Regions from separate parts of the Ideonella alba genome, predicted to be linked through region 2. Evidence: predicted binding sites of a transcription regulator. Region 2 holds the regulator's gene; the other holds the start of a gene.

Region 1 (14,827 bases), on a different contig from region 2:
GCGCGCAGCACCGCCGAGCATGCCTCCAAGCAGGCCGAACACGGTGCCGAGCTGTTCGGGCGCGTGGTCCACACGATGCGCGACATCGACGCCTCCTCGCGCGAGATCGCCGAGATCATCAGCGTCATCGATGGCATCGCCTTCCAGACCAACATCCTGGCCCTGAATGCCGCGGTCGAAGCGGCGCGTGCGGGCGAGCAGGGCCGCGGATTCGCGGTGGTGGCGGCCGAGGTGCGCTCGCTGGCGCTGCGCTCGGCGTCCAGCGCATCGCAGATCAAAGGACTGATCCAGCGCTCCAACGAGACGGTGCGCCAGGGCTCGGACCTGGTCGATGCCGCGGGAACGGCGATGGGCGAGATCGTGCGCTCGGTGCGCAACGTGGGCGAGGTTTTCGCCACGCTGTCGGCCGACACCAGCGAGCACGCCGGCAGCATCGAGACGGTCACGGGCGCAGTGCGCGAGGTGGACGAGCTGACGCGCGACAACGCCGCGATGGCCGCTTCGCTGGGGCGCATCGCCGGCGCGCTGCACAACCGCGGTCAGCAGCTCGAATCGGTGCTGGGCGCCTTCCGGCTGGGCGATGGCGACGCGCCGCCGTCGACGGCACCGGTCTCGGCAGGGGCACCGATGGCCTCGGCACCGGCGGCGAACCTGTCGCCATCCGCGGCCTCGTCCGCACCGGCCGCCGACGCCACCGCCGACGCCGTCGAGTACTTCTGAGCGCCGCTGCTGGCGCGACCCGCTCAGTGGCCGCTCTGGCGCAGACGCCGGTAGAGCGTGTTGCGGCTCACGCCCAGACGGCGCGCCGCTTCCGACACATTGCCCCGGGCCAGGGCCATCGCCGCCTCGACCTGCTGGCGCTCCAGTTCGCGCAGCGTGCCTTCGGCCGCCGCAGCGCCTGGCGCTGAGGCCGTGCGTTCGCGCAGCTGGCGCAGGTCCTCGGCCAGATCGTCGGGCAGATGCTCCCAGCCGATCTCGTCCTCGCGCTCGTCCATCAGGGCGCAGGCGGTGCGCAGCGCATTCGCCAGCTGGCGCAGGTTGCCGGGCCAGGCGTAGCGGGCCGCCAGCGTGGCCAGCTCGGGTGAGAGCACGGTGGCCAGGCCGGGACGGATCTCGCCCAGCAGGCGCCGCACCAACTCGGCCAGGTCCTGGCGGTCGCGCAGTGCTGGCAATTGCAAGGCCAGGCCATTGATGCGGTAGTACAGGTCCTCGCGGAAGCGGCCGGCCTTCATGTCCTCGCGCAGCGGCCGGTGGGTCGCACACATCAGCTGGATGTTCACCGGAACCGGTTTGCCGCCACCCAGCGGTGTCACCTGGCGCTCCTGCAGCACGCGCAGCAGGCGGCCCTGCATCGCCAGCGGCATGTCGCCGATCTCGTCCAGGAAGAGCGTGCCGCCATCGGCTTCGCGGATGCGGCCGGGAGCGCCGTCACGGTGGGCGCCGGTGAAGGCGCCGGGGCGGTAGCCGAACAGCTCGGCCTCGATCAGGGTGTCGGGCAAGGCCGCGCAGTTCACCGCCACGAAGGCCTGCTCGCGCCGCGGGCCGCTGGCATGCACGGCCCGGGCAAAGACCTCCTTGCCGACGCCCGATTCGCCCAGCAGCAGCAGCGCGATCGGCTTGCCCTGCACGCGCCGCGCACGTTCCAGCGCCGCGCGCAGCGCGCTGTCGCCGGTGTCCAGCGCGGCCAGGGCATCGGCCGCCGGGGGCAGCGCGGGTGCCGGCACGGGCGTGCGCAGCGAGGCCACGGTCTGCCGATCGGCTTCGGCGATCCACCACAGGCTGCGGCCATCGCGGGTCTGCGTGGCCTGTGGCTGGCGCAGGCCGCGGTGGGCGCTGGCCAGCAGCTGCAGCGTGTCCAGCGCCAGCAGGTCGGGCAGGCGACGGGCGGCCACATCGGCCCAGCCCAGGCCCAGCAGCTTCAGCGCGGTGTCGTTGGCGCCGACCAGCCAGCCGTCTTCGCTGAGTGCCAGCAGGCCCTCGGTCAGCGAGCCCAGGCCGTCGCGCTGGGCGTGCAGGCGCAGGCGCAGGCCCTGGCCGTGGCGCGACTGGAAGAGCCCGTGCTCGATCATGCGCACCGCCGAGCGCACCAGGCCCAGTGTGTGGCGGTGAAAACCGCGGTGGTCGCCCGACAGGTCCAGGGCGCCCAGCACCCGGCCGGTGGGGTCGTGGATCGGCGCGGCGGCGCAGGTCAGGAAGCCGTTGCGCTCCAGGTAGTGTTCGCCGGCATGCACCGACACCGGCTGCGCCTCCTGCAGCGCCGTACCGATCGCGTTGGTGCCGCGCCAGCGCTCGTGCCAGTTGGCGCCGGGGCGCAGCGCCACGCGCTCGGCGCGGTCGATGAAGTGGTCGTCGCCCAGCGCGTGCAGCAGCATGCCCTGGGCGTCGGCCAGGATGACCATGCTGTCGGTGTCGCGGGTCTGCTCGTGCAGGAACTCCATCACCGGGCGGGCGTGCGACAGCAGGTCGCGCTGCAGCTCCAGGGCCCGCGCCAGCTGGGCCGCAGAGGCGTGCGGCGTGCCGGGCGTGCGGCCGTCCGGCTGCAGGCCGGCGCTGGCGCAGCGCTGCCAGCTGCGCGCCAGCAGGGGTCCCAGCAGTTCGGTCGAAACCTCGCCGGAGTTGTTCAGCTGCCTTCGGGCCTCGCGCACATCGGCAGGGGGCAGGACGGGGGTGAGGGCGTGGTGCATGGTTCAGCCAAGGAACAGTCGCATCGACCTATGCAAACTCGTGCATGAGGGTGATCACCAGGGTTGGCGGCGGGGGGGGCCCATCTGGAGACGGTTTGTGCAGGATCTGCGGGGTCATCTGCGTCGTGTCGGAACAGGTGCGCCGGTGATCAGCCGGTGCTGCACAACGCGGTGCAGATTCCGGGCCCGCTTTGGACGGCGAAGGCGCGATTCCTGGCGGAACTTGCGCTGGCACAAACGCTGCGATGCGGCCGCCGCGCTGCGCAGTGAACGGTTCACGGCGCCGCAAGCCACCACAGGAGACACCCCATGCTGTATGCCCTTCCCGGCACTGCCGGCGCCCCGGTCCAGTACAAGGCCCGCTACGACAACTTCATCGGCGGCAAGTTCGTCGCGCCGCAGGGCGGCCAGTACTTCGATGTGATCACGCCGATCAACGGCAAGGTCTACACCCAGGCCGCCCGCTCCACCGAGGCCGACATCGAGCTGGCCCTGGACGCCGCCCACAAGGCCAAGGACGCCTGGGGCAAGACCAGCCCGGCCGAGCGCGCCAACATCCTGCTGAAGATCGCCGACCGCCTGGAAGCCAACCTGGAGAAGCTGGCCTACGCCGAAACCGTGGACAACGGCAAGCCGATCCGCGAGACCCTGGCCGCCGACATCCCGCTGAGCGTGGACCACTTCCGCTACTTCGCCGGCTGCGTGCGGGCCCAGGAAGGCGCGATCAGCGAGATCGACGAGAACACGGTGGCCTACCACCTGCACGAGCCGCTGGGCGTGGTCGGCCAGATCATTCCCTGGAACTTCCCGATCCTGATGGCCGCCTGGAAGCTGGCCCCCGCGCTGGGTGCCGGCAACTGCGTGGTGCTCAAGCCCGCCGAGAGCACCCCGGTGTCGATCCTGGTGCTGGCCGAGCTGATCGCCGACCTGCTGCCCCCGGGCGTGCTGAACATCGTCAACGGCTTTGGTCGCGAGGCCGGCATGCCGCTGGCCACCAGCAAGCGCATCGCCAAGATCGCCTTCACCGGCTCCACCGCCACCGGCAAGATCATCGGCCAGGCTGCGGCCGCCAACCTGATCCCCGCCACGCTGGAGCTGGGCGGCAAGAGCCCCAACATCTTCTTCGAGGATGTGGCCGATGCCGACGACGCCTTCTTCGACAAGGCGATCGAGGGCCTGGTGCTGTTCGCCTTCAACCAGGGCGAGGTCTGCACCTGCCCGTCGCGCGCGCTGATCCAGGAATCGATCTACGACAAGTTCATGGCCCGCGTGCTGCCGCGCGTGGCGGCCATCAAGCAGGGCAGCCCGCTGGACACCGACACCATGATCGGCGCCCAGGCCTCGGCCATGCAGATGGACAAGATCCAGTCCTACCTGGAGATCGGCAAGCAGGAGGGCGCCCAGGTCCTGATCGGCGGCAGCGCGGCCCAGCTGGGTGGCGACCTGTCGGGCGGCTACTACATCCAGCCGACGCTGTTCAAGGGCCACAACAACATGCGCGTGTTCCGCGAGGAGATCTTCGGTCCGGTGCTGGCCGTGACCACCTTCAAGGACGAGGCCGAGGCGCTGGCCATTGCCAACGACACCCCCTACGGCCTGGGCGCCGGCGTCTGGAGCCGTGACGGCAACCGTGCCTACCGCATGGGCCGCGGCATCCAGGCCGGCCGCGTGTGGACCAACTGCTACCACGCCTACCCGGCGCACGCCGCCTTCGGTGGCTACAAGGAGTCGGGCATCGGCCGCGAGACGCACAAGGTCATGCTGGACCACTACCAGCAGACCAAGAACCTGCTGGTCAGCTACAGCCCGCACAAGCTGGGCTTCTTCTGAGCCGGCCTGTTTCTTCGTGATCGGGACGCCTGTGGGCCTGGTCGGCCCCGGGCGATCTTGGCAGGGCAGCCTCCGGGCTGCCCTTTTTTCATCCAGGAGCACACGATGGACCCGGTTCAGCGCGTGGTGGCCACCGATGCCGCCCGAGACCTGCTGCAGCGGCTGCGCCAGCGCCACGGCGCGATCTTCCTCTACCAGTCGCACGGCTGCTGCGACGGCTCGACCCCGATGGCCTTCCAGCCCGGCGAGATGCGCCTCACGCCGGATGACCTGCACTACGGCGAGATCGACGGCGTGACGATGTGGGTGGGCCGCACCCAGGCCGACTACATGCAGGGCACGCAGCTGATCCTGGATGTCGGGCAGGGCAGCCTGGGCAGCTTCTCGCTGGAGGATGCTGAGGGACTGCACTTCAAGGCCCGCACGCGGCTGTGGACCGACGCCGAGGCCGCCTGGCTGGCCGCGCACCCGCTGCCGGGGCTGGCGACGGGCTGAGACTCGCCAGCGGCGCCGTGCTGCGGCATCATCGGGCCGGTCCGCCGCACCGATGCCGTACCGAGAGGGGCTGCCGATGGAGAGCACACCGAGCGAGCGACGCTCCGAGACCGACGCCGAGCCAGGGCGCTTTCGCCGCCTGATCGAGGCCGCGCCCGTGGCCATCGGCGTGTCCGCCGGCGAGCGGGTCGTCTATGGCAACCCCGCCTTTCGCCGCCTGTTCGGCCTGGCCGATGGGGTGGCGATCGAATCACTGCAGGTGCCCGACCTGATCGCGCCGTCGGCCCGCCCGGAGATGGCCCGCCGCAGCGCCAGGCCGGCCTGGCGGTCGAGGACGGCTACGAGACCATCGGCCGGCGCCTGGACGGCAGCGAGTTCGAGTGCCACATCTCGGTCACCGACGTACCCTTCCGCTCGGAGCAGGAGACGCTGGTCTTCGTCGAGGACATCTCGGCCCGCCGCCGCGCCGAGCGCGAGCTGCGGGCCCTGAACCAGGGCCTGGAGCAGCGGGTGGCTGACCGCACGCTGGAGCTGGAGGCGAGCAACGAGGCGCTGCTGCTGGCGCGCGACGAGGCCCACGCGGCCGGTCGCGCCAAGGCTGACTTCCTCGCCCACATGAGTCACGAAATCCGCACGCCCATGAACGCCATCATCGGCCTGTCGGGCCTGGCGCTGCGCGATGAGCAGCTCGGCCCGCGCAGCCGCGAGTACCTGCAGCACATCCAGTCGGCGGCGCAGTCGCTGCTGGGCATCCTCAACGACGTGCTGGACTTCTCCAAGATCGAGGCCGGCAAGCTGCAGATCGAGCACGAGCCCTTCGTGCTGCAGGAGGTGCTCGACCGGGTCACGTCCATCGTCGGCCACGGGGCCTCGGACAAGGGCCTGGACTTCCTGCTGCACACCGCGCCCGATGTGCCGCGCGAGCTGGTCGGCGATGCGTTGCGCCTGGGCCAGGTGCTGCTCAACCTGTGCGGCAACGCAGTCAAGTTCACCGAGCGCGGCGAGATCGTCGTCGTCACCGTCAAGGCCGAGGCCCAGGACGGCGACGGCTGGCGCCTGCGCTTCAGCGTGCGCGACACCGGCGCCGGCATGGACGCCGAACAGCAGGCCCGCCTGTTCCAGCCCTTCGAGCAGCTCGACGCCTCCACCACGCGGCGCCATGGCGGCACCGGCCTGGGCCTGGCGATCAGCCGCCAGCTGGTGGAGCGCATGGGCGGCTCGATCTCGGTGCGCAGCGAGCCGGGGCGGGGCAGCGAGTTCACCGTGCTGCTGCCCTTCGGTCGTGTGCCCGGCGCAGCGTCCGAGCCGGCCTGGCCGCAGGCGGGCCAGGGCCGCCAGGTGCTGGTGCTGGATGACAGCGCCGCCGCGCGCGCCATCCTGGCCGACCTGCTGGGCGCCATGGGCTGCGGCGTCAGCCAGGCGGGCACGGTCGACGAGGCCCGGTCCCTGCTGGCCGGGCACCCCCACGACCTGGCCTTGATCGACTGGCGCATGCCCGGCATCGACGGGTTCGAGGCCGCAGAGCGCCTGCGCCAGCACCTGGGCACCGCCTGCCCGCCGCTGGTGATGGTCACGGCCTATGGCGACCAGGGCGTGGCCGCGCGTGCGCGCGAGGCCGGCTTCAGCGGCTACCTGGCCAAGCCGGTGACGCCCGAGACCCTGTTGCCCCTGCTGCAGCAGCGCGCCACGGTGGTGCTGCGCCCCGCGGCGGCCCCGCCGCCCGAGCTGGCCTGGCTGCGCGGCCGCCATCTGCTGCTGGCCGAGGACAACGCGCTCAACCGCCTGGTGGCCGCCGACCTGTTGTGCGACGTGGCCGGCGCGCGGGTGGACATGGCCGTCGACGGCGAGCAGGCGCTGGCGGCCGCGCTGGCGGGCACGCACGATTTGGTGCTGCTGGATGTGCAGATGCCTGGCCTGGACGGCCACGAGGTGGCGCGCCGGCTGCGCGCGGCCTGGGGGCCGGGCCGGCCGATCCTGGCCATGACCGCCCATGCGATGGCGCGCGACCGCGAGCTGTGTCTGCTGGCCGGCATGGACGACGTCATCGTCAAACCCTACGAGCCGGTGCAGTTGTTCCGCACGCTGGCCCACTGGCTGGGCTGGCGGGCCGACGACGCGGCCGCCCCGCAGGCGCTGCCCGCGGTCACCGGTGGCGTGGATTTCGGCCTGGGTCTGCAGCGCTGCATGGGGCGCGAGGACCTGCAGCGCCGTCTGCTGCAGGCCTTCGCCCAGGCCCATGCCGGGGACCGCGAGCAGTTGCTCGAGGCGCTGGCGCGCGGTGAACTCGACCGTGTCGGCCGGCTGGCCCACACCGCCATGTCGGCAGCCGGTGCCATCGGGGCGCTGCGCCTGCAACAGCAGGCCGTGGTGCTGGAGGCGGCGGCGCGCAGCGGCGATCTCACCGCCAGCGCGCGCCTGGCCAGCGCCTACCTCGTCGCCTGGGAGGAGGCGCTGCAAGCCGTGCGTCGCTGGACCGCCCGGCAGGCCGTCTGAACAGCGGCGACAATCGGACCCCCATCGGTTCTCCATCTCCCCACCATGTTCACCGGGATCGTCCAGGGCGTCGCCACTGTCGAGCGCATCATCGACCGACCGGGCCTGCGCAGCTTCACGCTGCGTTTCCCGCCGGGCTTTGCCCAGGGCCTGGCCATCGGTGCCAGCGTCAGCACCGACGGCGTCTGCCTGACCGTCACCGCACTGCATGGCGATGACGCTGCGGACTTCGACGTGATGCTGCAAAGCCTCAACCTGACCTCGCTGGGCGGGCTGGTCGAGGGCAGCCGCGTCAACGTCGAGCGCGCTGCCAGGGACGGTGCCGAAATCGGCGGTCATCCGCTCTCGGGCCACATCGACTTCACCGCCCAGGTGGTCGAGGTGCGCCGCCCCGAGAACAACCAGGTGCTGCGCATCCAGGTGCCCCCGCCGTGGATGCGCTACGTGTTCGCCAAGGGCTACATCGCCATCAACGGCGCCAGCCTGACCGTGGCCGAGGCCGACCGCCAGGCGGGCTGGTTCGAGGTCTGGCTGATCCCTGAGACCCTGCGCATGACCACCTTCGCCGAGAAGGGCCCGGGCGACCGGCTCAACATCGAGATCGAGCGCCAGACCCAGGTCTTCGTCGACACCGTGCGCGACACCCTGGATGAGCGCCTGGGGCCGCTGATGCCGCTGCTGGAGCAGTTCCTGGCCGAGAAGGGCCTGGGCACCGAGTTGCTGGCGGGTGCCGCGCCGCGCCTGGGCGGTCCGGTCAAGTCCTGAAGGTGGACACCCGTTCCACCAGCGCCGTGGCCTGACGGCTCAGGCTCTCGGAGGCGGCACTGGTCTGCTCGACCAGCGCCGCGTTCTGCTGGGTGTGGCCATCCATGCGCGCCACCGCCTGGCCCATCGCGCCCACGCCGGCGCTCTGTTCGTCGCTGGCCTGGCTGATCTCGCGGATGATCTGGTCGACCCGGCCGATGGCCGTCACGACCTCCTGCATCGTGTGCCCGGCCAGACCGGCCAGTTCATTGCCCTGGCCCACGCGTTCGACGCTGGCCTGGATCAGCGACTTGATCTCGCGCGCCGCATCGGCGCTGCGCTGTGCCAGGCTGCGCACCTCCGAGGCCACCACCGCGAAGCCGCGGCCGGATTCACCGGCACGGGCCGCCTCGACCGCGGCATTGAGCGCCAGGATGTTGGTCTGGAAGGCGATGCCGTCGATCACGCCGATGATGTCGGCAATGCGCTTGGCGCTGTCGTCGATCGCGCGCATGGTGCTCACCATGTCGTGCACCACCTGACCGCCGCGCTGGGCCACCTCGCTGGCGGTGGCGGCCAGGCCGGTGGCCTGGCGCGCGTTGTCGGCGTTGCGGCGCACCGTGTCGCCGAGGTCGCTCATCGAGCTGGCCGCCATCTGCAGTTCTGAAGCCTGGCGCTCGGTGCGGCCGGCGAGGTCACCGTTGCCCTGGGCGATCTGGCCGCTGGCGGCTGCCACGCTCTCGGCGCCAGCGCGCACCTGGCTGACCAGGTCGCGCAGGTGCGCCTGCATCTCCGACAACGCCTGCAGCAGCCGGGCCGGCTCGTCGCTGCCGCGTGCGTCAATGGCCTGGCGCAGGTCACCGGCGGCCACGCGGCGCGCGGCATCGATCGCCGCCTGCAGCGAGGCCGACACCTGGCGGCTGATCACCACTGCGATGCCGATGCCGGCCAGCATCGCCGCCAGCATCAGGCCGACGCTCCAGCCGATCGCCTGCCGACCGGCGGCCGCGGCCTGCGCGGCCACGGCCGCACTGCGCTCGGTGATCGATGTCTGCAGCTTGTTCAGCAACTGCGCCGGCTCGCGGTCGATGCCGCGCACGGCCAGGTCGCCGACCGAGGATTCCATGCCACTGCCCTTGAACTTCTCCAGGCCGCCGCGGTAGGCCTGCGCCATCTTGGCGTGGGCGGCCAGGAAGGCATCGACCAGGGCCTGTTCCCCCGCATCGTCCAGGTGCAGGCGCAACGCGCGGGCGTTGTCGTCCACCAGCTTTTCCTCTTTCTCGAAGGCCTTCCAGTGCTTGTCGAGCAGCGCCGTGTCCGAGCCGCGCAACAGCACGTTCTTCCACTCCTGGACCTGCGTCTTGAAGTGCGATTCCAGGTCGTCGGCGGCGCGCACGTCGGCATGGCGGCCCTGCACCTCGACCTCGAACACAGTCATGCTGCGCTGGGCCTGCCACAGTCCGCCGCCGCCGGCCAGCAGTGTCAGCGCCAGCACGGCGGCGAAGGCGAGGGGGAGCTTGATGCGGATGTCCATGTCTGGCGGCCTCGGGAAGCGGGGTCGGATCTTCGAAGCCGCCATGCTGAAGGGACGGCGCCGACGCAAAACCGCGAAATCAGCGGTCGCCCACCGGCAATTTCCGGACAGGCACCGATTGCGGGCATCCACCTCCCCCATCAGCGGGTAGCGCGCACGCGCGTGGTGCATTTATCGTGGGTGACATGCCCGTTGACCTGTCTGCGGCCCCGGTCGCTGCCCATGCCCCCAGCGCTGCCCTCGCCGCCAGTGCCGTCACGGCCGCCCAGGTGGCGCAGCCACAGGCGCCGCCCGCACTGCTGCTGGCCCGAGACGCGCCGGCCCGTCCAGACCCGACCGGCTGGCTGGTCAGCGAGAAATACGACGGTGTGCGTGCGCTGTGGGACGGCACCCGCCTGCGCAGCCGCAGCGGCCGCCAGCTCCCTGCGCCGCCGGGCTTTCTGGCCCGCCTGCCGGCCCAGGCGCTGGACGGCGAGTTGTGGCTGGGCCGCGGCCGCTTCCAGGCCATGTCGGCGCTGGTCCACCGCGCCGACGCCTCGGAGGCCGACTGGGCGCCCGTGCGTTTCATGGTGTTCGAGCTGCCAGGCGGCGGCGGCAGCTTCGCCGAGCGCGTGGCCCAGTTGCAGCGCCTCGCCGCGGCCGATGGCGTCTGGCAGGTGGCGCCGCAACGCCGCCTGCCCGATGCCCAGGCCCTGGCCGCCTGGCTGCAGGAGGTGGTGGCGGGCGGCGGCGAGGGCCTGATGCTGCACCGTGCCGACAGCCCCTGGCACACCGGCCGCAGCGATGCGCTGCTCAAGCTCAAGCCCCAGCCCGACGACGAAGCGGTGGTCATCGGCCTGGTTCCGGGTCGCGGTCGCCTCTCCGGCCTGGTGGGCGCGCTGACGGTGCGCGACGCGCAGGGACGCGTGTTCCGCATCGGCAGCGGCCTGTCCGACGCCCAGCGTCGCCAGCCGCCGCCGCTGGGCAGCCGTGTGGCCTTCCACCACCGGGGCCGCACCTCGACCGGGCTGCCTCGCCACGCCAGCTTCTGGCGCCTGCTGGGGGCGGGCGATTGAAGCGGCGCCAGCCAGGCCTTGATGCACGGCGCCCTGCACGGCGCCCTGCACGGCAAGGTGTACGGCACGCTGCCCGGCGCGCCGCCAGGCTGGCCCAGCGGGGCGTCAGCGTGCCCCCGCCCGGCCGGCCCGCGCCGGCGCCGTGCGCTGCTATCGTGGCGCCATGAGCGACCTCAGCTTCTTCTGGCACGACTACGAGACCTTCGGCCGCGTGCCGCGCCGTGACCGTCCTGCGCAGTTCGCCGGCGTGCGCACCGATGCCGACCTGAACGAGGTCGGCGAGCCGGTGATGGTCTATTGCCAACCCGCGCTGGACAGCCTGCCCGACCCTGAAAGCTGTCTGCTGACCGGCATCCTGCCGCAGCACTGCGCCGAACTGGGCCTGCCGGAGAACGACTTTGCCAGCCGCATCCATGAGGTGCTGTCCCAGCCCGGCACCGTGGGCGTGGGCTACAACTCGATCCGCTTTGACGACGAGGTCACCCGCCACCTGTTCTGGCGCAACCTGATCGACCCCTACGCCCGCGAGTACAAGAACGACTGCGGCCGCTGGGACCTGCTGGACACCGTGCGCTGCCTCTACGCGCTGCGCCCCGATGGCCTGCAGTGGCCCACCCACGAGGACGGCCGGCCCTCGTTCAAGCTGGAGCACCTGAGCGCCGCCAACGGCCTGCTGCACGAGGCCGCCCACGATGCGCTGTCCGATGTGCGCGCCACGATCGCGCTGGCCCGCCTGATCCGCCAGGCCAACCCGCGCCTGTGGGATTTCTGCCTGCGCCTGCGCCACAAGCAGGCGGTGTGGGACGAGATCGGCGTGGGCAAGCCCTTCCTGCATGTCTCGGGCATGTACGGCCCTGAGCGCGGCTGCCTGGCGCTGGTCTACCCGCTGGGCCTGCACCCCACCAACCGCAACGAGCTGCTGGTCTGGGACTGCGCGCAGGACCCGTCGGTGCTGGCCGACCTGGACGCTGCCGCGCTGCGCCAGCGGATGTTCACCCGCAGCGCCGACCTGCCCGAGGGCGTCGAGCGTCTGCCGCTCAAGACCATCCACGTCAACAAGTCGCCGGTCGTGATCGGCAACATCAGGACCTTGCAATCCGCCCAGGCCGAGCGCTGGGGCCTGGACGTGGCGGCGGCACTGCAGTACGCCGAGCGCGCCAAGGCCCTGGTCGAGCCCCTGTCGCGCCGCTGGCCCGAGGTGTTCGCCCGCCCGGCACCCGAGCGCGCCCCCGATGTCGACGAAGACCTCTACGGTGGCTTCCTCTCGCCCACTGACCGAAAACGCCTGGACGGCCTGCGCCGTGCCCCCGAGCCGGCCGCCCTGCGCCGGGCCAGCTTCGACGATCCGCGCCTGGCCGAGCTGGTCTTCCGCTGGCGCGCCCGCAACTTTCCCCAGATGCTGGATGAGGCCGAGCAGGCCCGCTGGCTGCAGTGGCGTGCCGCGGCGCTGCACGACGGTGCCGCCGGCGGCCTGACGCTGGCCGCCTTCAGCGAGCGCATCGACCACCTGGTCGAGACCGCCGACGAGCGCGGCCAGGCCCTGCTGGAAGCCCTGGTCGACTGGGCCGAACAGATCGCCCCGCCGCCGCCCTGAGGGGCGCGCGTGTTTGCCCGGTGTGGCCGATCGGCCCGGACGGGCGTATCGTCGGGCCTGTTTCCACCCCACAGGAGCTTCCATGCTGAAATCCGGCATCGACCAGGATGCGTTGATCGAGCAGTTCGCGGGCGCCAGCGCACGCCAGACCGCCCAGCTGCGTCAGGTGGTCACCGAGGCCACCCTCAAGGCCCTGCAGGGCCGCGAGATGACGCTCAAGAACATCCGCAGCGTCGTCAAGTCGGTGGCCGAAGCCGCCAGCGCCGGCGCGGCCCAGAACGTGATGCCCAAGGTCGACATGGAAAAGCTGCTGGCCTCGGCCGTGGCCGGTGTCGATGACGCGCTGCTCAAGGCGGTCGAGGCCAACAAGGTGGCCCTGGCGCGCTTCGTCGACCAGGGCATCGGTCTGCAGGAAAAGCAGCTGAAGAAGGCGCTGGACGACCTCGAGAAGTTCGAGGACACGATGTTCGCCGCGATGAAGAAGGCCGCGGTCGGCGCCGGCACCACGATGGAAGGCCCCTGGAACCAGGTGCTCGAGAAGTTCCAGGCCCAGGGCTCGCAGTCCGGGGCCCAGGCGGCCGCCACGGCCCAGCAGATGGCCGGCCAGATGCAGCAGGCGCTGCGCGAGGGCAGGGCGGCCAGCTTCAAGGCCGCCCAGGTGCTGGCGCAGAGCTACACCGCGCTGGTCAGCGGCGTGCTGATCGGCCTGTCCGACGCGCTCACCACGGGCGCCGCGGCCGAACCGGCCGCCAAGCCGGCCCGCAAGCGCTGATCTCCCGGGCTGTGGCCGGACCCGGCGCTGACCGGCGTCCGGCCCGACGCCTGTCGTTCTGACCTCTCCCTCGCATTCCATGACCTCTGTCGTCATCAGCGGCACCGGCTTGTTCCGGCCGCAGCACATCATCACCAACGCCGAGTTGGTGGCCTCCTACAACGCCTACGTCGCCCTGCAGAACGAGCGCCACGCCGAGGCCATCGCCGCCGGTACGTGCGAGCCGCTGGTGCCCTCCAGCGTCGAGTTCATCGAGAAGGCCTCGGGCATCAAGCAGCGCCATGTCCTCGAGAAGGACGGCGTGCTCGACCCCACCCGCATGTACCCGCGCTTCCAGGAACGTTCCGACGACCAGCTCTCGCTGATGGCCGAGATCGCGGTGGACGCCGGCCGCCAGGCCCTGGCCGCCGCCGGCAAGCGCGCCGACGAGGTGGACATGGTGCTGTGCTCGGCCGCCAACATGCAGCGCGCCTACCCGGCGATGGCGGTCGAGATCCAGAATGCACTGGGCGCGGGCGGCTTCGGCTTCGACATGAACGTCGCCTGCTCCTCGGCCACCTTCGGCATCGAGCAGGCGGTCAATGCGATCAAGTCCGGCACCGCCCGCTGCGTGCTGATGGTCAACCCCGAGATCACCTCGGCCCACCTGGAGTGGCGCGACCGCGACTGCCACTTCATCTTCGGTGATGTCTGCACCGCGGTGGTCGTCGAGGCCGCCGACACCGCCACCTCGGCCGAGCAGTGGGAGGTGCTGGGCACGAAGCTGGCCACGAAGTTCTCCAACAACATCCGCAACAACTTCGGCTTCATGAACAGCTGCGAGGACAGCGACCCCGAGGCCCGCGACAAGAAGTTCCGGCAGGAGGGGCGCAAGGTCTTCAAGGAGGTCGTGCCGATGGCCGCGGCCCACATCGAGGCCCACCTGGGCACGCTGGGTGTCACGCCCCAGCAGGTGCGGCGCTATTGGCTGCACCAGGCCAACCTGGGCATGAACCAGCTGGTGCTCAAGAAGCTGGTCGACCGCGAGGTGGGCGACGACATCGCGCCGCTGATCCTGCACAAGTACGCCAACACCGCCTCGGCCGGCTCGGTCATCGCCTTCCATGAACACCGTGGCGACCTGGTCGCCGGCGACCTGGGGGTGATCTGCTCCTTCGGCGCCGGCTACTCGATCGGCAGTGTCATCGTGCGTCGGCGCTGAGCCGTTGTGCGCCGGTGGCATCATGCCGCCCTTCATGTCCCTGATTGACCGAGGAATCCGCCGATGCCGCTGATCCGTCCCGCCGCCCTGTGCGCCATGGCCCTGTCCCTGGCCAGCCTGGGCGCTGCTGCCCAGACCAAGCCCGCAGCCGCCCCCGTGCCCAGCAAGACCATCACCGGCAAGGCCGCCGTGGGCAAGCTGATGACCTTCAAGGAACTGGAGTCCTGCCTCAAGGAGTACGACCAGCTCAAACCCAAGGCCGATGACCTGAACAGCCGCCGCGCCGCCCTCACCGAGGAGCGCAAGTCGATCGAGGCCGAGGCCGAGGCGCTGCGCAACGATGGCCAGGCCGCCGCGCTGCAGGCCAAGGTGACCGCCTTCAACCAGCGCCAGGTGGCCTTCAAGGAACGGGTCGAGGCCTTCAA
Region 2 (14,827 bases):
GGCAGCACGGCGCCCACGCTGGCGCCCAGGCCGGCCGCCAGCCAGTGGCGGCGGCGCAGGCGCGGTGGGTGGCAGGGGGCGGTGGGCAGCGGCATCGGGCCGCGAGCATAGCCGCAGTTGCCCGACGAACCGCTGCGCCGGGTCTTGAACCGGCGCTTCAGCGCCCGGGCCGGACTCTCAGCCTCTCAGAGCGTGCCCTTGATCTCCGGGTCGCGCGTGGGCACCAGGCCCAGCACCTGGTCGCCGCGGTGGCGCACGAACAGCAGGATCACGCCGCGCGTGCTGCCCGGCGCCACCGGCATCACCACCCGGGGCCGGCCGTCGAGCTCGCTGGCCAGGAAGGTGTTGGGCAGACCCTTGGAGGTGGTCAGCGTCTTGGCCACGGCGGCGAACAGCGTGGCCTCGTGGTCGTAGCGCTCCGGGCCCAGCAGGCCATCGGGCAGGTCGCGCCCGCGCGGTTGCTCCAGGCAGACGAAGTCCGAGCCATAAGCGGTGGTCAGGTCCTGCGGCGCCACCGGCTGCCAGACCTGGTCCTGGATGTGGAAGTAGGCGCAGCGCTGCATCACCGCGTCGTCCGGCGTGACCAGCGGCACGACGCTGTAGGTGATGGTGCGGAACGAGCCGTCGGGGGCGGCGCTCGGTGCGGGGTCGGGGGTCATGGGCTCTCCTGGTCAGGTCACGGTGAAGGGTGTCAGGGAAGACGGCGGGGCTGGTAGCCGCCGGCCCGCAGGCGTTGCAGGTCGGCCGCGGCGATCGGTCGCGCCTGCGCGCAGGCCTGGGCCGACAGCCAGGCCTCGAGCACGATGCCGGCCTGGCCGCTCTCGACCGCGGGCTGCAGGCGCGCGGCGGCGGCGGCGCAGGACGCCGCCGAGGGGTCCGCGCGCAGCCGGCGCAGCTGGGCGTGGGCCAGAGTGTCGGACCACTGCCACTTCAGCGGCTGGCGCGCCAGCAGCGGCGTCAGCCGCGACTCGGCCTGGTCGATCAGGCGCTGGGCGGTGGGGGTGTCGCGTTGCGCCAGCGCGGTGTCGGCCTCCAGCAGCGCGCGCCGCGCCTGCAGCGCCTGGGCCAGCGGCTCGTCCGAGTCCAGCGCCGGCCAGTCGGCCAGCAGCGCCTGGCGGGCGGCGTGGGTGGCGGCGTCGGGCGGTGCCTGCAGCAGGTGCTGGGTGTCGCCCCACAGCGCTTCCAGGCGCCAGCGCGCGGCGCTGGGCGAGGCCGCCAGCACCTGCTGCGAGGCGCGGCGCGCCTCGGCGGCGCTGCGGCGGGCTTCGTCGTGGCGGCCCAGGTCGGCCAGGCGGGCGGCGCGGGCCTGCTCGACGCGCGCCAGGTCGGCGATCCAGCTGGCCTGGCCGGTCTGCTGGCGCTGCAGCGCGTCGAGCAGCGCGCGGGCCTCGTCCAGCAGCGCCAGGCTGTCCTGCTCCAGGCCTTGCACATGCAGCACATCGGCCAGCTGCAGCAGGCCGTTGGCCACGGCCACGCGGGCTGCCGCGTCGGTGGGCGCCGCGGCCAGGCGTCGGCGCTTGTCGGCCAGCACGGCCTCGAAGGACTGCCGCGCCGGCCCCCACTGGCCGCGCTGCAGCTGCACCGCGGCCAGGCTGGCGTGGGCGTAGGCCAGTTCCTGCGCCGCGCTGGCGGCGCCGGGCCGCTGGTCCAGCCAGCGCTGCGACAGCGCGCGGTAGCGCTCCAGCTGCGCCGCCGCGGGGCCCAGGTCGCCCTGGTCGAAGGCGATCTGGCCGCGCCAGAAATGCACCGCGCCCAGCGTGGCGAACCAGTCGTCGGCGGGCACGCCGGCGGCGCCGTCCAGCGGCCGCAGCAGGTCCTCGGCGGCCTGCAGCGCGGCCACGGCGGTGGCCGTCTGGCCGCGGCCGCGGCTGCTGTCGACCTCGCCCAGCACCAGCAGCGCCTGTGCGCGGTGCAGGCGGTCCAGTGGGGCCTCGTCGGCGCCGGGCTGTTCGGCCAGCACGGTCAGGCTGCGCTCGCCCAGGCCGGCCAGGATGTCCAGCCGGCCCAGCGGGCGCAGGCGGTCGGCCAGCTCGCCCAGCATGAAGCTGCTCAGCTGCTGGCTCTGCGCCTCGCGGGTGCGGGCCAGGGCGGCGGCTTGCTCGGCGCGCTGCCATTGCCACAGGCTCAGACCCAGGCCCAGCGCCAGCGACAGGCCGACCGGGCCCACGCTGGCCGCCAGCAGCGCATGGCGGCGCAGCCACAGGCCGCTGCGGTGGCGCCAGTGGCCGCGGCGCGCGCTGACCGGGCGGTGCGCGGCCCAGTGGTCCAGGTCGTCGATCAGCGCCCGCACGCCGGTGTAGCGCTCCGCCGGGTCCTTGCGCAGCGCCTTGTCGATCACCGCGGCCAGATCGCCATTGGCCCGCCAGCCATCGGGTGCGGCGCCCGGGCCTTCGGGGTCGGGCGTCACGGCGCCCAGGCGGTGCGGCGGGTCTTCCAGCACCGCCATCTCCATCACCGGGCGCGGCTGGCGGCGCTGGCTGAAGGGCAGGGCCCCGGTGACCAGCTCGAACAGGATCACGCCCAGCGAGAACACATCGGCCGCGACCCCCACCGACAGGCCGATGATCTGCTCGGGCGCGGCGTAGCCCACGGTCAGGCCGCGGCCGGTGCTGCGCGTGAGCTCGCCCGGCTCGGCGGGATCGTCCAGCAGGGCGGCGATGCCGAAGTCCAGCAGCTTGGGCTGGCCTTCGTCGGTGATCATCACGTTGCCGGGCTTCAGGTCGCGGTGCACGATCAGCTGCGCATGCGCGGCCTCCACCGCCTCGGCGATGCGCCCCAGCAGGGCCACGCGCTGGGCCAGCGACGGGCGATGCTGGCGCACCCAGTCGCTCAGCGTGCGGCCCGGCACCAGCTCCAGCACCAGGTAGACCTGGCCCTGGGCCTCGCCGGCATCCAGCAGCCGGGCGATGGCGGGGTGGTTCAGCCGGGCCAGTGCATGGCGTTCGCGGGCGAAGCGGGCGCTCAGGCCGGGGCCGGCGCGGTCGCTGCGCAGCAGCTTGATCGCCGCCGCGCCCTGGTACAGGCCGTCCACGCGCGTGGCGCGCCAGACCTGGCCCATGCCGCCTTCGCCGATCTTCTCCTCCAGCCGCCAGGGGCCCAGGGTCTGGCCCGGCTGGGTGGACAGCTGGGGTTCTGCCAGCGCGGGCGCCAGCCACTGCTGGAAGGCGGCGGCAGGGGCCGAATCGGGCTGGGTGCGCAGGCCCTGGAACAGGCTGCGCAGCGCGTCGGCCAGGCCGGGCTCACGGGCGCACAGTGCGTCCAGCCAGGCGGCGCGCTGGTCCTCGGGCAGGTCCAGCGCCTCATCCAGCAGGGCGGACAGGCGCTGCCAGTGCGGAGGATCGATCATCAGCGCGGAATGCCGGGTGGGGCCATGGCCAGGGGGGCGTGCCAGGAGACAGACGACATTCGCCGCGTCCGTGCGACAGCCCGCGCAGCATAGCCGCCCGGTTGGCGGGCGCCCGTCAGGGGCTGTGCGGGCTGTGGATGTATCCAGTATGCTGTCCACCGATGTCGGCCAGCACTCCCGCCCTGAACCCCGCCCAGCAGGCTGCCGTGGACCACGGCGACGCACCGCTGCTGGTGATCGCCGGCGCCGGCTCGGGCAAGACGATGACGCTGGCCGCGCGCCTGGCGCGGCTGGTGCAGGACGGGGCCGATCCGCAGCGCATCCTGCTGCTGAGCTTCTCGCGCCGCGCCGCGCAGGAACTGGCCCGGCGCGCCGGCCGCCTGCTGCACCAGGCGCTGGGCCTGCCGCCCACCGCGCGCGCCCCGCTGCTGCCCTGGGCCGGCACCTTCCACGGCATCGGCGCGCGGCTGCTGCGTGAGCACGCCGACGCCATCGGCCTGCCGCCGACCTTCAGCATCATCGACCGCGGTGACGCCGAGGACCTGATGGGCCAGTGCCGCCAGCAGACCGGCGTGGCCGACCACACGACCGAGCGTTTTCCGCTGAAGGGCACCTGCCTGGCGATCTACTCGCGCGCGGTGAACAGCCGCGAGCCGCTGGACGCGCTGCTGCGCGAACACTGGCCCTGGTGCGTGGCGCACGAGGCCGCGCTGCGCCGCCTGTTTGGCGCCTATGTCGCCGCCAAGCTGGACCAGCAGACGCTGGACTACGACGACCTGCTGCTGTGGTGGCTGGAGATGCTGCAGGCCAGCCCCGAGATCGCCGCCGCGCTGGAGGCGCGCTTCACGCATGTGCTGGTCGACGAGTACCAGGACACCAACCGGCTGCAGGAAGCCATCCTGCGCGCCCTCAAGCCGCAGGGCCAGGGCCTGACGGTGGTGGGCGATGACGCGCAGGCGATCTACGGCTTCCGCGCCGCCGAGGTGCGCAACATCCTGGACTTCCCCGCCCGCTTCACGCCGCCCGCGCAGGTGGTGACGCTGGCCGAGAACTACCGCAGCACCCAGCCGCTGCTGGACGCCAGCAACGCGGTGATCGCGCTCGCCCCCGAGCGTTTCGCCAAGACGCTCTTCAGCACCCGCGCCAGCAGCGAAAAGCCACTGCTGGTGGCGGTGGACGACGAAGCCGCGCAGGCCCGCTGGGTGGCCGACGAGGTGCTGCGCCTGCGCGAAGGCGGCCTGAAGCTCAAGAGCCAGGCGGTGCTGTTTCGCACCGGCAGCCACAGCGCCGCCCTCGAGCTGGAGCTGGCGCGCCGGCGCATCCCCTTCGTCAAGTTCGGCGGCCTGAAGTTTCTGGAGGCGGCCCACGTCAAGGACCTGCTGGCGCTGCTGCGCTGGATCGACAACCCGCGCAGCCGGCTGGCGGGCTTTCGGCTGCTGACGCTGCTGCCCGGCATCGGCCCGGGCCGCGCCGCGGCGCTGCTGGACGCGATGGACGCTTCACCCGAACCCTGGGCCGCCCTGGCCGCCGCGCGCGTGCCCAGCGCCGCGCGTGCCGACCTGGCCGCCTTCGCCACGCTGTGCCAGACCCTGCGCAGCGGCCAGCGCGGCTGGCCCGACGAACTGGCGCTGGCGATCGACTGGTACCTGCCGCAGCTCGAGCGCCTGCACGAGGAAGACGCCGCGGTGCGCGCGCTGGACCTGCAGCAACTGCTGCAGCTGGCCGCCGGCCACGCCAGCCGCGAGCGCTTCGTGACGGAGCTGACACTGGACCCACCCGAAGCCACCAGCGACGAAAGCGGCCCGCCGCTGAAGGACGAGGACTACCTGATCCTCTCCACGCTGCACTCGGCCAAGGGCCAGGAGTGGCAGGCGGTGTACCTGCTGAATATGGTCGACGGCTGCCTGCCGTCCGACCTGTCCACCGGCAGCGCCCAGCAGCTGGAGGAAGAGCGCCGCCTGCTCTACGTGGGCATGACCCGCGCCAAGCGCCACCTGCAGCTGATCGTGCCGCAGCGCTTCTATGTCACCCAGCAGCGGGCGATGGGCGAGCGCCACCTGTACGGCGGCCGCACGCGCTTCATCCCGGAGGCGCTGCTGCCGCTGTTCGAGGCCGATTCACCAGCGCGCCGCGCCCGTGCGGCCGAGGCAGCGGCAGAGGCCGCCAAGGGCCCGCCCACCAGGCCGCCGCTGGACCTGCGGGCGCGGCTGCGATCGGCCTGGTGAGGCCACCCCGGGGTCAGCGCCAGGCGATGTGGGTGCTCAGGGTCCCATCGGTCTGGCGGTTGATCACCAGCACCCGGTTGCCCATGGGCATCAGATACGCTGGCCCGGCGCCCAGCGACGACCAGCGGGCCAGCGTGCGCACATGCGCGGCGTCGGTCTGGCCCGCCACCAGCGGCAACTCGGCCAGCCGGTAGAAGCGGCTGTCCTGGGTGTCCCAGCTGAACAGGCGTCCGGACTGCTCAGCGCCGAGGGCCAGGGTCTGCGCGCTGGCGCCCAGGTCCACCAGGGCGCCCCGGGCTGTCCAATCCGCACCCAGCAGCGAGCTCGCACTCAGGCGGCCCGAGCCGTCGCGCGGCACGGTGAGCTGGCTGCCCAGGTCAGCCAGGCCCAGGTGATTGAACGAGGTCTGGCACAGCAGCAAGGAGGTGCTGCCCAGGGCCTGGACCTGCATACGGCCGCTGTAGGGGCCCGCGGTTCCGCAGACGCCGTTGGTGCCCGGCAGCGGACGGAGGCTGACCAGGGGCGCCAGCGTCTGATCGGTCGGCCGGGCCTGGGCCAGTTGCCAGGCGTCGCTGCTGGCCTCCACCTCGGCAAAGCTCAGCACGCCCGCCTCTGGCGCGGCGTCCAGACGCCGGGCGCGCCAGCCCAGCGGGTTGGTGCTGGTGGCCACCCGCAGCACCGGCCCCAGCGGGACCCCACGCAGATCGAACGCACGCATGAACTGGGTGTAGAGGTCTTCAAACTGACTGTTCTGACCGTCTGGGGCGATCCAGGCCAACCACAGCGTGTTGCCCACCACGGTTGCGGTGGTCAGGACCCTGTCGTAGTCCGCTTCCAGCGGACCACTGACCAGCGCCACGCTGCCGGCATCCAGCCGCGTCTGCCCGGTGGTGTCCAGCCTCAGCAGGCGGCTGCCGCGGCTGGAGGAGAGCACGGTCAGCAGGGCATCGGGCGTGGCCAGCAGCTGAACGTCGACGACGGCGTTGCCGGGCTCCAGGATGTCCTGGCTGCGGAACACCGCGGTCTTGATCACCTGTCCGCGCGCATCGAGCTGGCTGAAGGCCAGACCTTCTGACGCCCTGCGGCCCGGGATGCTGGTGGCCACCACCGCGTGGCTGTCCCAGGCTGCCGCGGCGCGGGGCTCGGGCAGGGTCTGTCCCGCCACCGGCGAGCCGCTGGCGCCAACCTGGACCTGCAGCGGCGTGTAACCCAGGCCGGTGTCGAGCGCATCCATCGTCACCAGCACCTCCTCGGCCTGGGCGCGGGGGATGGAGCCGGGCAGATCGAGCGTTCGCCGGACCAGACCCAGTCCCGGTGCGTACCACTCGGAGACCGTGGCCGAGACGACATCGCTGGTCGAGCCGTCGCTGCTGTAGCGGGCACGCAGCCGGATCTCGGTGTCCACACGCACGGCCTTGACGTCGCTGCGCTGCGGCAGATCGATCGTGTCCTCGGACTTCACCAGGGTCCAGATGGCCACATCCATCTGGTCATTCAGCTTGTCGCCATCCAGATCGGTGCCCACGTCGGTGTAGCGCTTGTCGATGGCAACATGCCGCTCGCCAAGCCGCACCGGTGAGCTCAGCAGCACCAGCTCGAAGGGGTTCTGCGGGCCGCCGTCGGTCCAGGGCATGCTGGTGTTCATCGTGACCCGGCCGTTGGCCACGACGACCGGATCGGCCGTGGCCGGCCCCTGGCCCAGGTCATTGCTGGCCTGGTCCAGCAGACGCGTGCCGCTGACGCTTTGCGTGACGGTGTTGTCGTACTCGGTGGTCGCGCCCGAGTTGATCGTGCGGCCCCGGTAGACGCTGACCGTGCCGTCGCGCAGCGGGCGCAGGACGGTGGCGTCGACATGCAGGGTCGCGCCGACCGCCGGCGCAGTGGGCAGCAGGCCACTGGTCGTGTCGCCTGGCGGCGTCACAGGATCCGAGCCACCGCCTCCACCGCCACCGCCTCCGCAGGCCACCAGGACTGCGCAGAGCACAGTCACCCCTGCCCGGCGCGCCGCGCGCCATCCTGTCCATCGCATCATGTCTCCCCCTGTTGTTTGTCAGGTCGATGTGCCGTCGATCATAAGTGAGCGCGCCATGGACCTAGACTAGGGCCATGATGCAGATCGAGTTCGTCTCCGACATCGTGTGCCCCTGGTGCGCGATCGGCCTGGCCTCGCTGGAGCAGGCGCTGGCCCAGGTAGGCCCCGAGATCGGCCCGGTATCGCTGCGCTTCCAGCCCTTCGAGCTGAACCCGCAGATGCCGCCCGAGGGCGAGGAGATCGCCGGGCACCTGTCACGCAAGTACGGCCGCAGCCGCGAGGAACTGGCCGGCGCCGCGCAGATGATCCAGCAGCGCGCCGAAGCGCTGGGCTTTCCGATGCGCACCGCCAACCGCACCCGCATCTGGAACACCTTCGACGGCCACCGCCTGCTGCACTGGGCCGGCACCGTGGGTGAGACCGAACAGAAGGCGCTGAAGCAGGCGCTGCTGCTGGCCTACCACCGCGACGGCCTGAACCCGGCCGACCCGGCGGTGCTGCGCGCCGCCGCGGCCGAGGCCGGGCTGGACGCCGCCGAGGCCGCCGCAGTGATCGACGATCCGCAGCGCTACGCCGCCGAGGTGCGCCAGGAGCAGGCGCTGTGGCAGCAGGCCGGCATCCACTCGGTGCCCGCGGTGGTGATCAACCGCCAGTACCTGGTCAGCGGCGGGCAGCCGCCCGAAGTGTTTGCGCAGGCGCTGCGGCAGGCGGCCGGGGCGGCCGCGGCCTGAAGCCGGCACAGACAGGCGGCACCTCGTGACACGATGGTTGAGCGCCGTGATGGCCTGGTCCCTGTCCGCCGCCGTGTGCGCCCAGGAACCGTCGGATCTGGCCCGTCGGGCCCTGAGCGAAGCCGTCGCAGCACGCACCGCGACCGTGGACCACATCGCCACCATTGGCGGCTACGAGTACGAGGTCTACGTCGACCGCAGCGTGGTGCCGCCGGTGGCGGTGGCCACGATCACCTCGGCGTCGATGGACCGCCTGCTGGCCACGCCGCAAAAGGGCATGGCCGAGCGCATGACGGCTCAGCACGACCGCGTCTCGCGCTATCTGGCCACACTCACGGGCAGGCCGGTGGTCAAGCGCTGAGCTTCAACCTGCCGCATCCTTGCGCATCGACCCCGCCACCAGATCAAACCGGAACATCCGGCACTCGATCGGACCGTTCCACATCGGCACGCGGCGGCTTTCCTTCAGGCGCATCAGGCTGGGGGTCTTGGCCTCGGGGGTGAGGACCCAGGCGGTCCAGCCGGTGTAGGCCTTCTTCCAGTGGGCGGCCAGGCGGGCGTAGAACTCGCCGGCGTCGGCGGCGCCTTCGAAGCGCTCGCCCATCACCTCGCCGCGCACGCCGCCGGTGCCCTGGCCGGAACCCTTGGGCGCAATACGCTCGCCATAGGGGGGGTTCATCACGATGGTGCCGGCCTCGGCGGGGGCGGGGCGCTGCAGCGCGTCGGCGGTCTTGAACTCGATGGCGTGGGCCACCCCGGCGCGCTCGGCGTTGCGGGTGGCGAAGTCGGTCATGCGAAAGCTCACGTCGCCGGCGTAGATCTTCACCGCGGGCGCGTGGACGGCGGCCTCGGCGGCGCGCTTCATCTGGCCCCAGGTGCCCAGCAGCGGCTTGAAGGGCAGCAGCTTCTCGAACGCGAAGCGGCGCTGCCCGCCGGGGGCGATGCCGCAGGCGATCTGCGCGGCCTCGATGGCGATGGTGCCGGCGCCGCAGCAGGGGTCGAGCAGCGGGCCGTCCTGTTCGCGGCCTTGCCAGCCGGCGGCGGCCAGCATGGCGGCGGCCAGCGTCTCCTTGAGCGGGGCTTCGCCCTTGGCCTCGCGCCAGCCGCGCTTGAACAGGGCTTCGCCGGACAGGTCCACGCTCAGCTGCGCATGCTCGGGGCCCAGGTGCAGCACCAGCGACAGGTCGGGGAAGCGGGTGTCGACGCTGGGGCGCTCGCCGGTGGCGTCGCGCAGCGCGTCACACACCGCGTCCTTGATCTTCAGGCCGGCGAAGTTCAGGCTGTGCAGCGGGCTGCGCCAGGCGCTGGTGTCCACGCGCAGCGTCTGCGCGGGGGTGATCCAGCGGGTCCAGTCGACCTGGCGGGCCAGGTCGTACAGATCACGCTCGTCGCGGTAGACGCCGCCGGCCACCTGCCACAGCACGCGCTGGGCCAGGCGGCTGCCCAGGTTCAGGCGCAGCGCGTCCTCAGGCGTGCCATCGACGAAGACGCCGCCGCGGCTGGCCTCCACATTCGTGCCCTCGGGCAGCAAACGCGCGCATTCATCGGCCAGCAGCGGCTCCACCCCGGCGGCGCAGGGCAGGAACATCACGCCGGGGCCGAGGGCGGCGGCCGGCGCGTCGCTGCGGGTGACGCGGCGGGGGGTGTTCACATGGCTTTGCGCAGGTTGGCCGGCGCAATCTTCAAGGCTTCACGGTACTTGGCCACGGTGCGGCGCGCCACCTGGATGCCCTGCTCTTCCAGCATGTCGGCGATCTGGCTGTCGGACAGCGGCTTCTTGATGTCCTCGGCGGCGACGAACTGCTTGATCAGCGCCCGCACCGCGGTGGAGCTGGCGTTGCCACCGGCGTCGGTGTTCAGGCTGGAGCCGAAGAAGTACTTCAGCTCGAAGGTGCCAAAGGGCGTGGCCATGTACTTGGCGGTGGTCACGCGGGAGATGGTGGATTCGTGCAGGCCCAGCTCGTCGGCGATCTCGCGCAGCACCAGCGGCTTCATCGCGATCTCGCCGTGCGTGAAGAAGGCCTTCTGGCGCTCGACGATGGCCTGGCTGACGCGCTGGATGGTGTCGAAGCGCTGCTGGATGTTGCGGATGAACCAGCGTGCTTCCTGCAGCCGCGCCGACAGGTTGCCGCCGCCGCGCTGGCCGCGGATGGCCTGGGCGTAGAGCTCGCTGACGCGCAGCTTGGGCATCACGTCGGGGTTGAGCGTGACCTTCCAGTTGCGGCCGCTCTTCACGACGATCACATCGGGCACCACGATCAGGCTCTCGGCCGGCGAGAAGGGCCGGCCGGGCTTGGGCTCGCAGGCCACGATCAGCGCCTGCGCGGCCTTGACGGTGGGCTCGTCGGCGCCGGTGGCGCTGGCCAGCTTCTTCAGGTCGCGCCGGGCGAGCAGCTCGAGGTGGCTGCGGGCGATGGCCATCGCGCAGTCGCGCGCCGGGCCCGCGGGGCGGTGGCGCAGCTGCAGGCACAGGCAGTCGCCCAGGTTGGCAGCGCCCACGCCGGCGGGCTCCATGCTCTGCAGCCAGGCCAGGCCGCAGCGCAGCTGGTCCAGCAGCTCGTCGCGGTCGTCCAGGTCACCCAGGCCCAGGCTGTCGGCCACGCGCTCGGCGATGTCCTCCAGCGTGCCATCCAGGTAGCCGTCCTCGTCGAGCGACTCGATCAGCACATGCACTGCGGCGGCGTCCTGCGGCGACAGGCGCATGCCCAGCAGCTGCTGGCGCAGGTGCTCCTGCAGCGTGGGGCCGCTGACGCTGCGCTCCTGCGGCTCGAAGTCGTCGTCGTTGCCCTGGCCGCTGCCGGTGCCGGGGGTTTCGCGGATGCCGTCGAAGTCGTCGCGCTCGGTGCCGTTTTCCCAGTCGTCGCGCTCGGTGGTGCCGAAGTCGGCGCTGTCCACCCCGGCGGACTCGTCGCCGCCTTCACCCACCGAGGCGCCGGCGCTGTCGGCCTCTTCGCGCTGGCTGGTGCTGCTGGCGCGGTCCACCGAGGTGAATTCGAAGCCGGGCCCTTCGTCCTCGGTTTCGAGGAAGGGGTTCTGGTCGAGCATCTGCTCGACCTCCTGGTGCAGCTCCAGCGTGGACAGCTGCAGCAGGCGGATCGACTGCTGCAGCTGGGGCGTCAGCGCCAGGTGCTGCGAGAGGCGGACCTGCAGGGTCGGTTTCATCGCGCTCGCCGCTCAGCCGGGATGACGGGCAGGGAATACAGCAGGGCCGTCATGGTCACATTCTGAAGTGCTCGCCAAGGTAGACCCGGCGCACGTCCGGGTTCTCGACGATGTGGGCGGGCGTGCCCTCGGCCAGCACGGTGCCGGCGCTGATGATGTAGGCGCGGTCGCAGATGCCCAGGGTCTCGCGGACGTTGTGGTCGGTGATCAGCACGCCGATGCCACGGGCCTTGAGGAACTGGATGATGCGCTGGATCTCGATCACCGCGATCGGATCGACCCCGGCGAAGGGCTCGTCCAGCAGGATGAAGCGCGGCTGCGTGGCCAGCGCGCGGGCGATCTCCACGCGGCGGCGCTCGCCGCCCGACAGCGCCGGGGCCGGCGAGTCGCGCAGGCTGGTCAGGCTCAGGTCGTTCAGCAGGCCGTCCAGGCGCGACTGGATCTCGCTGTCCGACAGCGGCTTGCCGTCGGCGCCGTACTGCAGCTCCAGCACCGCGCGGATGTTCTCGTCCACCGTCAGCTTGCGGAAGATCGAGGCCTCCTGCGGCAGGTAGGACAGGCCCATGCGCGAGCGCTGGTGGATCGGCTTGCGGTGCACCGGCTCGCCGTCGATGTGGATCTCGCCGGCATCGCAGCGCAGCAGGCCGACCACCATGTAGAAGGTGGTGGTCTTGCCGGCGCCGTTGGGGCCGAGCAGGCCGATCACCTCGCCGGCGCCCACCGACAGGTGCACGTCCTTGACCACCACCCGCGCGCCGTAGGCCTTGCGCAGGCCGGTGGCCTCCAGACGGCTGACGCTGGCAGCGGCGGCCGCCATGACCGGAGCGACCGTGGTCAACGCGGGGCCTCGGGGTTGTCGGCGCGTGGCACGAACACCAGGCGCGGGCGGCTGGACGCCGCGGTGCTGCCGGGGCTGCCGCCCTCGAAGGTGAGCGTGTCGGCCGGCTGGTCGTAGACGATCACGGCCGCGGTGGCCTCGTCGGCCGGCTGGCCGGCGCGCAGGATGCGCATGCGGGCCTCACCGACCAGGCGGATGCGGTCGGCGCCGCCGTCGTACTCGATGCGCAGCGCCTGGGCCTCGATGACCTCGTCCACCCGGTCGCGCTTCTGGCGGAAGGTGGCGGGCTGGGCGGCGCTGCCCAGCGCGGTGGCGCTGAAGCGGCCGGGCGCGTCTTCGCGCACGTCCACCTTGTCGGCCTTGATCTGCAGCGTGCCCTGGGTGATCACCACGTTACCGACGACGGTGGTGGTGCGCTTGCTCAGGTCCACCGAGGCGGCCTTCTTGCCGTCGCTCTCCACCACCAGCGGCTTGGTCCGGTCGGCCCGCTCGGCCCGGGCCGGCACGCAGGCCAGCAGCGCCAGCGCGGCGATCAGACAGAGGGGAGGGCGGCGGGACATGGCTGCGGCACGGAAATTGCAGACCATTCTACGGCCCCGGCACCCGAGCGCCAGCCCGTTGGCACGAAAAAGACAGCCCCAGCGGGGTCAGTGCGCCAGCCTGGGGCTCAGCGCGGGCGTCGCACGGCGTGCACCGGGCCCCGGCGGAGGGGTGACGCCGCGCAGCGGCCAGCCCAGGGGGTCAGGTCTTGGTCTTCCGGGCTTGCGCGACCAGGTAGTCGGCCACGGCCAGCGCCTTCTCGTGGGTGCCGGCGGTCGAGCCCGAGGTGGTCCAGCGGCCCTGGATGGCCAGCATCGGCACGCCGTCGACGCGGTAGGCCTCCATGGTCTGCTTGGCGGCGCGCACCTTGCCGGCCACCGAGAAGGACTTCATGGTGTCGAGCAGCTTGGCGCCGTCCAGACCGTTGGCGGCGCCCCAGGCGGCCACGTCCTCGTCCTTGAGCAGCATCTTGTGCTCGACGTGGATGCTGTTGAAGGCCTTGGTGTGCAGCGCTTCCAGCTGGCCCAGCGCCTCCAGCGCGTAGTACAGGCGCTGGTGGATCTCCAGGTTGGGGCGGAAGGCCACCGGCACGCGGCGGAAGGCCACGTCGGCGGGCTGCTTCTTGACCCAGGCTTCCAGCGCCGGGTCGAACTGGAAGCAGTGCGGGCAGCTGTACATGAAGAATTCCAGCACCTCCACCTTGCCGGGCACCGACACCGGCACCGGGCTGGCCAGGCGCATGTAGTGGGTGCCCTCGACCGGGCCGCCCTGGGCCTGGGCCAGGCTGGTGGTGGCCACACCGCCAACGGCCACCAGGGCCCCCGTGAATTCGCGCCGGTTCAGCATGTCGTTCGTCCTGTGTGCTGCCAAGGAAAGTGAGGTGTCAACGCCTGGTGCGACCGTGGCGATGACCGGAAGTTCAATCGGTGCCCGCCGGCGGCCTCAGTGCGGACGCTCCAGGCGCACCAGCACGGCTTCTGCGCCGCCGGCCTTCAGGCGGTCCTGCAGGGCCTCGGCCTCGGCGCGGGTGTCGTAGGGGCCCAGGCGCACGCGGTGCACGGTGCGGCCGCCCTGCTCACGCTCGGTGACCTTGGCGGTCATGCCCTGCATGGCCAGGCGGGCGCGCTGCTGTTCGGCATCGTCGGCGTTGGAATAGGCGCCGGCCTGCACGAAGTAGACGAACGGGTCCTTGGACGCCGCGTCGGTGCCCGCGGGGCTCTGGCCGGAGAGGATGGCGGCCGGGTCGCGGCCCGGCTTGGCCGGCTCGGCCGCGGGGGCGGTCGGGCTGGGCGCCGACGCGGCAGCGCGCTTGTCAGGCACCACGGCCGGCGCGGCCGGCGCCGTGGCCGGGGCGCTGGCCGCCGGGGCCGCCGCGTCGTTCACCGGCTTGCCGGCCTGCTTGCCGGCCAGCGGCGCGTTCGGGTCCCAGTTGCGGTTGCGCTCGATTTCGGCGGCGTCCTGCTCGGGCGTGCGGTGCGGCACCTTCTCGACGAAGGGCACCGGCACCTTGGCGATGTACAGCGCCACCAGCAGCGCCAGACCCAGGCCGATCAGCAGGCCGATGATGATGCCGACGAAGGTGCCGCCGCGCTGGGCGCCGGCCGGGGGGGTGCGGTTCATGCGGTCTCCGGCGCGGCGTCGCGCGACATTTGGTCAGGGGCGCCCACGCCCAGCAGCGCCAGCGCATTGCGCAGCACCTGGCGGGTGGCGGCCAGCAGGCCTAAGCGGGCGCGGGCCAGGGCCGCGTCGTCCACCAGGAAGCGCTCGGCGGCGTAGTAGCTGTGGAAGGCGGCAGCCAGGTCGCGCAGGTAGAAGGCCACGTCGTGCGGGGCCAGGTCGCGCGCGGCGCTGGTGAGCATGCCGGGGTAGTCGGCCAGCTTGAGCATCAGCGCCAGCTCGGTGGGGGCGGTGAGCAGCGACGGGTCGGCGCCCTCGGGCGTCAGGCCCTTGTCG

Evidence for each region. The regulator sigma-54, encoded in region 2, starts transcription at its own class of promoters, with help from an activator protein. The targets are predictions, from matches to a motif close to TGGCANGNAANCTGCTTT.
Region 1: adh (aldehyde dehydrogenase) is a predicted target of sigma-54. The motif match lies at 2,914-2,931, and genes of this name have one in related genera.

The regions. Positions count from the first base shown of each region.
Region 1 covers NZ_JAGQDD010000009.1:23,150-37,976, forward strand. The annotation lists gene KAK03_RS25410 (methyl-accepting chemotaxis protein) at 1-720, shown strand, start outside; gene KAK03_RS13325 (sigma-54-dependent Fis family transcriptional regulator) at 744-2,684, opposite strand; gene adh (aldehyde dehydrogenase) at 2,994-4,514, shown strand; gene KAK03_RS13335 (DUF779 domain-containing protein) at 4,620-5,009, shown strand; gene KAK03_RS25520 (PAS domain-containing protein) at 5,086-5,499, shown strand; gene KAK03_RS13345 (response regulator) at 5,520-7,502, shown strand; gene KAK03_RS13350 (riboflavin synthase subunit alpha) at 7,548-8,267, shown strand; gene KAK03_RS13355 (methyl-accepting chemotaxis protein) at 8,257-9,780, opposite strand; gene KAK03_RS13360 (DNA ligase) at 9,966-10,835, shown strand; gene sbcB (exodeoxyribonuclease I) at 10,999-12,429, shown strand; gene KAK03_RS13370 (DUF6781 family protein) at 12,512-13,201, shown strand; gene KAK03_RS13375 (beta-ketoacyl-ACP synthase III) at 13,281-14,402, shown strand; gene KAK03_RS13380 (hypothetical protein) at 14,466-14,827, shown strand, end outside.
Region 2 covers NZ_JAGQDD010000018.1:84,314-99,140, forward strand. The annotation lists gene KAK03_RS19570 (TlpA family protein disulfide reductase) at 1-95, opposite strand, end outside; gene KAK03_RS19575 (hypothetical protein) at 186-659, opposite strand; gene KAK03_RS19580 (serine/threonine-protein kinase) at 692-3,346, opposite strand; gene KAK03_RS19585 (ATP-dependent helicase) at 3,508-5,571, shown strand; gene KAK03_RS19590 (hypothetical protein) at 5,585-7,492, opposite strand; gene KAK03_RS19595 (DsbA family oxidoreductase) at 7,678-8,334, shown strand; gene KAK03_RS19600 (hypothetical protein) at 8,384-8,695, shown strand; gene KAK03_RS19605 (THUMP domain-containing class I SAM-dependent RNA methyltransferase) at 8,699-9,922, opposite strand; gene KAK03_RS19610 (RNA polymerase factor sigma-54) at 9,982-11,496, opposite strand; gene lptB (LPS export ABC transporter ATP-binding protein) at 11,552-12,313, opposite strand; gene lptA (lipopolysaccharide transport periplasmic protein LptA) at 12,331-12,894, opposite strand; gene KAK03_RS19625 (thiol:disulfide interchange protein DsbA/DsbL) at 13,076-13,720, opposite strand; gene KAK03_RS19630 (SPOR domain-containing protein) at 13,817-14,494, opposite strand; gene argS (arginine--tRNA ligase) at 14,491-14,827, opposite strand, start outside.